DNA from 2 places in the Streptomyces sp. SID8374 genome. Region 2 is predicted to be linked to the other one. Evidence: riboswitches for the same ligand, from Rfam matches in the RefSeq annotation. Region 2 holds a riboswitch; the other holds the start of a gene.
The links. Region 2 has a riboswitch for thiamine pyrophosphate ahead of thiO (glycine oxidase ThiO). Riboswitches for the same ligand answer to the same signal wherever they lie in the genome.
Positions count from the first base shown of each region.

Region 1: linked by a shared signal. The riboswitch ahead of GTY67_RS26360 (thiamine ABC transporter substrate-binding protein) and the one ahead of thiO (glycine oxidase ThiO) in region 2 are both predicted to bind thiamine pyrophosphate.

Region 1 is NZ_WWGH01000002.1:581,724-585,927, forward strand. It holds gene frr (ribosome recycling factor) at 1-82, shown strand, start outside; gene GTY67_RS26350 (phosphatidate cytidylyltransferase) at 82-1,167, shown strand; gene rlmN (23S rRNA (adenine(2503)-C(2))-methyltransferase RlmN) at 1,279-2,385, shown strand; TPP riboswitch at 2,451-2,567, shown strand; gene GTY67_RS26360 (thiamine ABC transporter substrate-binding protein) at 2,650-3,750, shown strand; gene GTY67_RS26365 (iron ABC transporter permease) at 3,804-4,204, shown strand, end outside.
Region 2 is NZ_WWGH01000001.1:1,585,662-1,589,865, reverse strand. It holds gene pknB (Stk1 family PASTA domain-containing Ser/Thr kinase) at 1-188, opposite strand, end outside; gene GTY67_RS07135 (thiazole synthase) at 303-1,097, opposite strand; gene thiS (sulfur carrier protein ThiS) at 1,100-1,312, opposite strand; gene thiO (glycine oxidase ThiO) at 1,309-2,517, opposite strand; TPP riboswitch at 2,515-2,627, opposite strand; gene GTY67_RS07120 (hypothetical protein) at 2,681-3,022, shown strand; gene GTY67_RS07115 (FAD-dependent oxidoreductase) at 3,052-4,204, shown strand, end outside.

The DNA of each region.
Region 1 (4,204 bases), on a different contig from region 2:
GCTCGACGACACCACCGCGAAGTACGTCGCGCAGGTGGACGAGCTGCTCAAGCACAAGGAAGCCGAGCTGCTCGAAGTCTGATGAACGACTCTTCCTGGGGCGCACCGCAGGGAGCCGGTTACCGGGGTGCCCCCGAGATGGGGGTCGCCTCGGCGGGTCCCGCCTACGATGTGCGGGAAGCCCAGCAGACTCGGCCCATGCCCAACGTGCCGGACGTTCCCGACGCAGGTAGAGACGCAGCCAGCCGCGACGGCCGGGACGGGGACGCCGCGCACGTCAGCGGCCCCCTGTTCCGTGACGAGATGCCGCAGGAGCCCATGTCCACCCCGCTGCCGTCCCCGCCGCAGAAGAAGCGTGCGGGGCGTGATCTGCGCGCCGCCATAGGGGTCGGTGTGGGGCTCGGTGCCGTCATCGTCACCTCGCTGTTCATCGTGAAGGCCGTCTTCGTCGGCGTGATCGCCCTCGCCGTCGTCGTCGGCCTCTGGGAGCTGACCTCCCGCCTCCAGGAGCAGAAGGGCATCAAGGCGCCCCTGATCCCGCTGGCCGTCGGCGGCGCCGCGATGGTCGTCGCCGGCTACGCGCGCGGCGCGGAGGGGGCCTGGGTCGCCATGGCCCTGACCGCCCTGGCGGTGCTGGTCTGGCGGATGACCGAGCCGCCCGAGGGATACCTCAAGGACGTCACGGCGGGCGTCTTCGCCGCGTTCTACGTCCCGTTCCTGGCCACCTTCGTCGCCATGATGCTCACGGCGGACGACGGGCACTGGCGGGTCCTCGTCTTCCTCGTCCTCACCGTCGTCAGCGACACCGGGGCGTACGCGGTCGGCTGGCGCTTCGGCACCCACAAGCTCGCCCCCCGCATCAGTCCCGGCAAGACCCGCGAGGGCCTGCTCGGTGCCGTCTCCTTCGCCATGGTCGCCGGTGCCCTGTGCATGGAGTTCCTGATCGACGGCGGGGCCTGGTGGCAGGGCCTGCTCCTCGGTCTGGCGGTCGCCGTCAGCGCCACCCTCGGTGACCTGGGCGAGTCCATGATCAAGCGGGACCTCGGGATCAAGGACATGGGAACCCTGCTCCCCGGACACGGCGGCATCATGGACCGGCTGGACTCGCTGCTGCCGACCGCGCCGGTGGTCTGGCTGCTGCTGGTGCTGTTCGTCGGCTCCGGCTGAGCGTCCTTTTCAGGCCGCGCACCACGTCCCACCTGCACGTTCCACGAGTGAGGGTCCGTCGTCCACAGGGCGGCGGGCCCTCACCCGTCTGTCTGCGACACTGGATGAACCATGCCTAAGCCCGGAGAACTCACTTTCGTCGCGCCCCGCGGAGCCAAGAAGCCCCCGCGGCACCTCGCCGACCTCACGCCCGCCGAGCGCAAGGAAGCGGTCGCCGCGACCGGCGAGAAGCCGTTCCGCGCCCAGCAGCTTTCGCAGCACTACTTCGCGCGGTACGCGCACGACCCGGAGCAGTGGACCAACATCCCCGCCGGGTCCCGGGAGAAGCTCGCCGAGGCGCTGTTCCCCGACCTGATGTCCGTGGTCCGCCACATCAGCTGTGACGACGACACCACCCGTAAGACGCTGTGGAAGCTGCACGACGGGACGCTCGTCGAGTCCGTCCTGATGCGCTACCCGGAGCGCGTCACGATGTGCATCTCCTCCCAGGCAGGGTGCGGGATGAACTGCCCGTTCTGCGCCACCGGGCAGGCCGGCCTCGACCGCAACCTGTCGACCGCCGAGATCGTGCACCAGATCGTCGACGGCATGCGCGCCCTGCGCGACGGCGAGGTCCCCGGCGGCCCGGCCCGGCTCTCCAACATCGTCTTCATGGGCATGGGCGAGCCGCTCGCCAACTACAACCGTGTCGTCGGCGCGATCCGCCGGCTCACCGACCCCGAGCCCGATGGCCTCGGCCTCTCGCAGCGCGGGATCACCGTCTCCACCGTCGGCCTCGTCCCGGCGATGCTGCGCTTCTCCGACGAGGGCTTCAAGTGCCGCCTCGCCGTCTCGCTGCACGCCCCGGACGACGAGCTGCGCGACACCCTCGTCCCCGTCAACACCCGGTGGAACGTACGCGAGGTGCTGGACGCCGCCTGGGAGTACGCGGAGAAGTCCGGCCGCCGCATCTCCATCGAGTACGCCCTCATCCGGGACATCAACGACCAGGCCTGGCGCGGCGACCTCCTCGGCCGGCTGCTCAAGGGCAAGCGGGTCCACGTCAACCTGATCCCGCTGAACCCGACGCCCGGCTCCAAGTGGACCGCCTCGCGCCCCGAGGACGAGAAGGCGTTCGTCGAGGCCATCGCGGCCCACGGGGTGCCGGTCACCGTCCGGGACACCCGCGGTCAGGAGATCGACGGGGCCTGCGGGCAGCTGGCGGCCTCCGAGCGCTGAGGGGCCGGTGACCTTGGCCGACCGGCCGAAATCCGCCGGTGTAGCCTGGGCGCGAAATCAACTTCATATTCCGACAGGGGAGCGCCACAGCGCTGAGAGTGCGGCACCAAGGACAGGTTGGCCGCAGACCCTCTGAACCTCGCCCGGGTCATTCCGGGTAGGAAGTTCGGACCTTACTCAAGCTGTTGCGCCCTGCCCGCTTCCGGTACGTCCCGGTGGCGGGCGGGGCCGCGTCTCTTCCTGGTCACCTCCAGGAGGAATCACATGAGCACCACCAAGAAGTACGCCTCGACCGCGCTCGCCGCGGCGCTCGGCGTCACCGTTCTCGCGGGCTGCGGCGGCTCCGACGACACCTCGGCCAGATCCGGTGCGTCCAAGGGCAGCGGCTCCAAGACCGTCACCCTGGTCACCCACGACTCCTTCAACGCCTCGGAAGACGTGCTGAAGCAGTTCACCAAGGAGAGCGGCTACACCGTCCAGCTGCTCAAGAGCGGCGACGCCGGTGCCGCGCTCAACCAGGAGATCCTCACCAAGGGCTCCCCGCGCGGCGACGTCTTCTTCGGCGTCGACAACACCCTGCTCTCCCGCGCCCTCGACAACGGCCTCTTCACCGCGTACGAGGCCAAGGGCCTGGACCGGGTCCTGGAAGGCACCGAGCAGGACGACAAGCACCGCGTGACGCCCGTCGACACCGGTGACATCTGCGTCAACTACGACAAGAAGTTCTTCGCCGACAAGAAGCTCGCGCCGCCGCGGACCTTCGAGGACCTGCTGAAGCCCGCGTACAAGAACCTCCTCGTCACCGAGAACGCGGCCACCTCCTCGCCCGGCCTCGGCTTCCTCCTCGGCACCATCGCCTCCCGGGGCGAGGACGGCTACCAGGACTACTGGAAGAGGCTGAAGGCCAACGGCGTCAAGGTCGTCGACGGCTGGGAGCAGGCCTACAACGAGGAGTTCTCGGGCTCCGCGGGCGGCAGGAAGGCCAAGGCGGACCGGCCGCTCGTCGTCAGCTACGCCTCCAGCCCGCCCGTCGAGGTCCTCTACGCCGACCCGCAGCCCAAGGAGGCCCCCACCGGCGTCTCCACCGGCACCTGCTTCCGGCAGACCGAGTACGCCGGGCTGCTGAAGGGCGCGAAGAACGAGGCGGGCGGCAAGGCGCTGCTGGACTTCCTGATCAGCAAGACGTTCCAGGAGGACGTGCCGCTGAACATGTTCGTGAACCCGGTCGTGAAGGACGCGAAGCTGCCGGAGATCTTCACGGAGTTCGGCGAGAAGGTCGACAAGCCGGCCACGGTGGCCCCGGAGAAGATCGCCGCCAACCGTGAGCAGTGGGTCCAGTCGTGGCACTCGCTCGTCGTGAAGTAGCCGGTACCGCCGACGGAGGTGGGCGGCGCGGAGCGGCGGTGCGGCTCGGCCTGATGGCCGTGCCCGTCGCGTTCTTCGCCGTCTTCTTCGCCTACCCCGTCTCCGCGATCGTCGGACGCGGGCTGAAGACGGACGGCGTCTGGCAGTTCGGGCGGATCGGCGACGTACTGTCCCGCCCGGACATCCTCGACGTCCTCTGGTTCACCACCTGGCAGGCCCTCGCCTCCACCGCGCTCACCCTGCTGATCGCCCTGCCCGGCGCGTACGTCTTCGCGCGCTTCGACTTCCCCGGGAAGCAGGTGCTGCGGGCGGTCGTCACTGTGCCGTTCGTGCTGCCCACCGTCGTCGTCGGCACCGCGTTCCTGGCGCTGCTCGGGCGCGGCGGCTTCCTCGACGAGCTGTGGGGCGTACGGCTGGACACCACGGTGTGGGCGATCCTGCTCGCCCACGTCTT
Region 2 (4,204 bases):
AACCGCTCCACGAAGGCGGCGTCGACGGCGAGCGCCGGGTGCATCACCTTGAGGGCGAGCACCCGGTCCAGACGGGTGTCCACGGCCCGGTAGACCGTGGCCATCCCGCCGACGGCGATGCGCGCCTCAATGCGATACCGGCCGTCGAGAAGCTGCCCGACGAGAGGGTCCTGGAGGGTCGTGTCCACCCCGAGAGTCTACGAGCCGCCACCGACACCCCGGACGGGCCGGGGCTCTCCCGGGGCCGTTCCCTTACCGATCCGTGACAAGGGCACGTCCCAGGTGGGGGGCGCGGGAGACCCTCAGAACGCCGGCCGCTCCGGATCCAGCGCCGCCCGCCCCTCCACCGGCGAGGACGCCTCGGCGAAGTGGCGGCGCGGGATGCGGCCCGCCCGGTACGCCAGCCGCCCGCCGTCCACCGCGTGCCGCATCGCCGCCGCCATCAGCTCCGGCTCCTGCGCCCGCGTCACCGCCGAGGCGAGCATCACCGCCGCGCATCCCAGCTCCATCGCCAGCGCCGCGTCCGACGCGGTCCCGGCCCCCGCGTCCAGGATCACCGGCACCCCGGCCCGCTCCACGATCAGCTCGAAGTTGTGCGGGTTGCGGATGCCGAGCCCGGAGCCGATGGGGGAGCCGAGCGGCATGATCGCCGCGCACCCCATGTCCTCCAGCTTCCGGGCCAGGACCGGGTCGTCGTTGGTGTACGGCAGCACGGTGAACCCGTCGTCGACCAGGACCTCCGCCGCGTCCAGCAGTTCGATCGGGTCGGGCAGCAGCGTCCGCTCGTCGGCCACCACCTCCAGCTTGACCCAGTCGGTGCCCAGCGCCTCCCGGGCCAGCCGCGCGGTCAGCACCGCCTCACCGGCCGTGAAGCAGCCCGCCGTGTTCGGCAGCACCTGGATGGAGAGCCGCTCCAGCACGGAGAGGACCGAGCCCTGCACGGTCGGGTCGAGGCGGCGCATCGCGACCGTCGTCAGCTCGGTGCCGGAGGCGATCAGGGCGCGCTCCAGGATCTCCAGGCTCGGCGCCCCGCCGGTACCCATGATCAGCCGGGAGCCGAAGGCGGCGGGTCCCAGGGTGAAGACGTCGTCGGACACCGTCAGCCTCCCTGGACGGCGGTCAGGACCTCGATGCGGTCGCCCTCGCCGAGCGTGGTGTCGGCCCACCGGCCGCGTGGCACGACGCACTCGTTGACGGCGGCCGCGACCCCGGAGGGCGCGGTGGTCAGGGCGGCGACGAGCCGGTCCAGCGCGGTGCCCGCGTCGAGGGTGCGCGGCTCCCCGTTGACCGAGACGGATACCTGAGGGGTCATGCGGACTGCTCCTGGAGTACGGGGGTGGCGGCGGCGGACGTGAACCGGCCCGGGGCGAAGGGGCGGGCCACCTCGGGCAGCTCGCCGGTGGTCAGCGCTTCGGCCATCGCGTCGCCGGTGACGGGCGTCAGCAGGACGCCGTTGCGGTGGTGGCCGGTGGCGAGGAGGAGACCGGGCAGGGCGGTCGGGCCGAGCAGCGGGGCGTTGTCGGGGGATGCGGGGCGCAGTCCGGCCCGGGTCTCGGTGAGCGGCAGCTCGGTGATGCCGGGGACGAGTTCGTGGGCGTCGCGCAGCAGCTCGTAGACCCCGCCGGCGGTGACCGTGGTGTCCCAGCCCATCTCCTCGCTGGTGGCGCCGACGACCAGCTCGCCGTTCTCGCGCGGTACGAGGTAGAGGTGGCCGCCCCGGACGACGGCGCGCACGGTCCGGCTGAGGAAGGGGGCGTACGCCGGGGGCACGGTGAGCCGCAGGACCTGCCCCTTGACCGGGCGGACCGGTGGCAGGACCTCCTCGGGCACCCCCGCGAGCCGCCCGCTGAGACTGCCCGCCGCCAGGACGACCTGGTCGGCCCCGGCCTCCGTACCGTCACCGAGCACCGCCCCGGCCGCCCGGCCCCCGGCGACGGTGAGCCGCTCGGCGGGAGCCCTGCGGAACACCACCCCCGCCCGCTCGCACGCGGCCAGCAGCGCCGCCGCGAGCCGGCGCGGATCCACCTGGTGGTCACCGTCCACCCGCAGCCCGCCCCGTACACCCGGCGCGAGCATCGGCTCCAGGCGGCGGCATTCCCGCCCGCTCAGCCAGACCGACTCAAGACCTGAGCGCTCCTGGAGGGCGTGCAGCTCCCGCAGATGCGCCCGGTCGTCGGAGTCCAGCGCGACGGCCAGCGTGCCGCAGGTACGGAAACCGGTTTCCCGGCCGCTCGCCGCCTCCAGCTCCGCGACGAACTCCGGATAGCGGGCGGCGGAGGCGAGGTTGAGGCCGAGCAGCATCTCCTCGCCGTAGTGCAGTTCGGTGACGGCGGCCAGCATGCCCGCCGCGACCTGGGCGGCCCCGCCGCCCGGACCGGGGTCGGCCACGGTGACGCCCAGCCCGCGCTGGGCCGCCCGCCACGCGGTGACCAGGCCGATGATGCCGCCCCCGATGACGAGGACATCGGATCCTGAGCTTCCCCCCGGAATTCCGGAGGTCTTCCCCGAGACGCGCATGGGTGTCCAGCCCCTCCCTTCGCCGGCATGACCCGGATCAGGTTCGTACGGTCGGAGGCGCTCCAGCCTCCCTCTCAGCCCGGTGCGTCCGGGCTCCCGCGAGTGTTCTACCGTGACCAGCCTAGACCCACCCGCCCACAGCACGGTCAAGGGAGCAGCCACCGTGGCCCGTTCACTCGACGGTCTCGTCCTCTCACCCGTCGCCGACCAGGCCCCGGGCCAGGTCGGCACCCGTACCCGCTTCACGTACCACGAGCAGGACGGCACGGTCTGGGCCGAGTACGCGGGCGGTGACGTGGTCCGCGGCCATCTCGTCGGCACCCGCGAGGGGGACGCCCTCGACTTCCGCTACGTCCAGCTCAAGCGGGACGGAACGACCTCTTCCGGACACTGCCTCTCCACCGTCACCGAACTCCCGGACGGCCGGGTGCGGCTGGACGAGCGCTGGGCGTGGGAGTCGCAGGAGGGCAGCGGGACGAGCGTGGTGGAGGAAGTCACCATCTGATCCGTAGTCAGATGAATAGACTGGTACACGTGAGCGAGCAGACGGAACACCACGCGGCGCGGCAGCGCACACGGAACGTCGTGATCGTCGGGGCGGGCATGGCGGGTGTGCAGACCGCCGTCGCCCTGCGGGAAGCCGGCTTCACCGGCCCCGTCACCCTGATCGGCGCCGAACCCCACCAGCCCTACGACCGGCCGCCGCTGTCCAAGGCGGTGCTGCTGGGCAAGGCCGAGGACTCCGCCTTCGACATCGACTTCGAGGCGCTGGAGATCACGCTGCGCCTCGGCCTGGACGTCACCGCCCTGCGCGCCGCCGACCACGTCCTGGACACGGCGGACGGCCCCGTCCCCTACGACGTCCTGGTCCTGGCGACCGGTGCCGAGCCCATCGCCCTGCCCGGCACCGAAGGCGTCCCCGGCGTCCATCTGCTGCGCACCCTCGACGACGCCGCCCGGCTGCGGCCCGTCCTGGAGCGGCAGCACGACGTGGTCGTCGTCGGGGCGGGGTGGATCGGCGCCGAGTTCGCCACCGCCGCCCGCGCCGCCGGGTGCACGGTCACCGTCGTCGAGGCCGCCGCCCGTCCGCTGGCCGGCACCCTGCCCGCCGAGGTCGCCGCCCCGATGGCCGACTGGTACGCGGAGAGCGGCGCCGAACTCCTCACCGACGCCCGGGTGGAGCGCGTCGAGGAGGGCGCGGTGGTCCTCGCGGACGGCCGGAGGCTGCCCGCCGGGGCCGTGGTCGTCGGCATCGGCGCCCGCCCCGCCACCGGCTGGCTCGCCGGCTCCGGGATCGAACGCGGCCCGGACGGCTCGGTCACCGCCGACAGCGCCCTGCGCACCTCCCTGCCCGATGTGTACGCCGTCGGGGACTGCGCCTCCTTCCCGTCCGCCCGCTACGGCGAGCGCCTGCTGATCCACCACTGGGACAACGCCCTCCAGGGCCCGCGCACCGCCGCCGCCGCGATCCTCGCCGCGGAGAGCGGTGCGCCGCTGCCGGTCCACGACCCCGTCCCGTACTTCTGGTCCGAGCAGTTCGGCCGCTTCGTGCAGTACGCAGGCCACCACGCCCACGCCGACACCCTGATCTGGCGCGGCGACGGCGCCGAGGCCACCTGGTCGGTGTGCTGGCTGAAGGGCGGGGCCCTGGTCGCCGTCCTCGCGGTGGGCCGCCCGCGCGACCTCG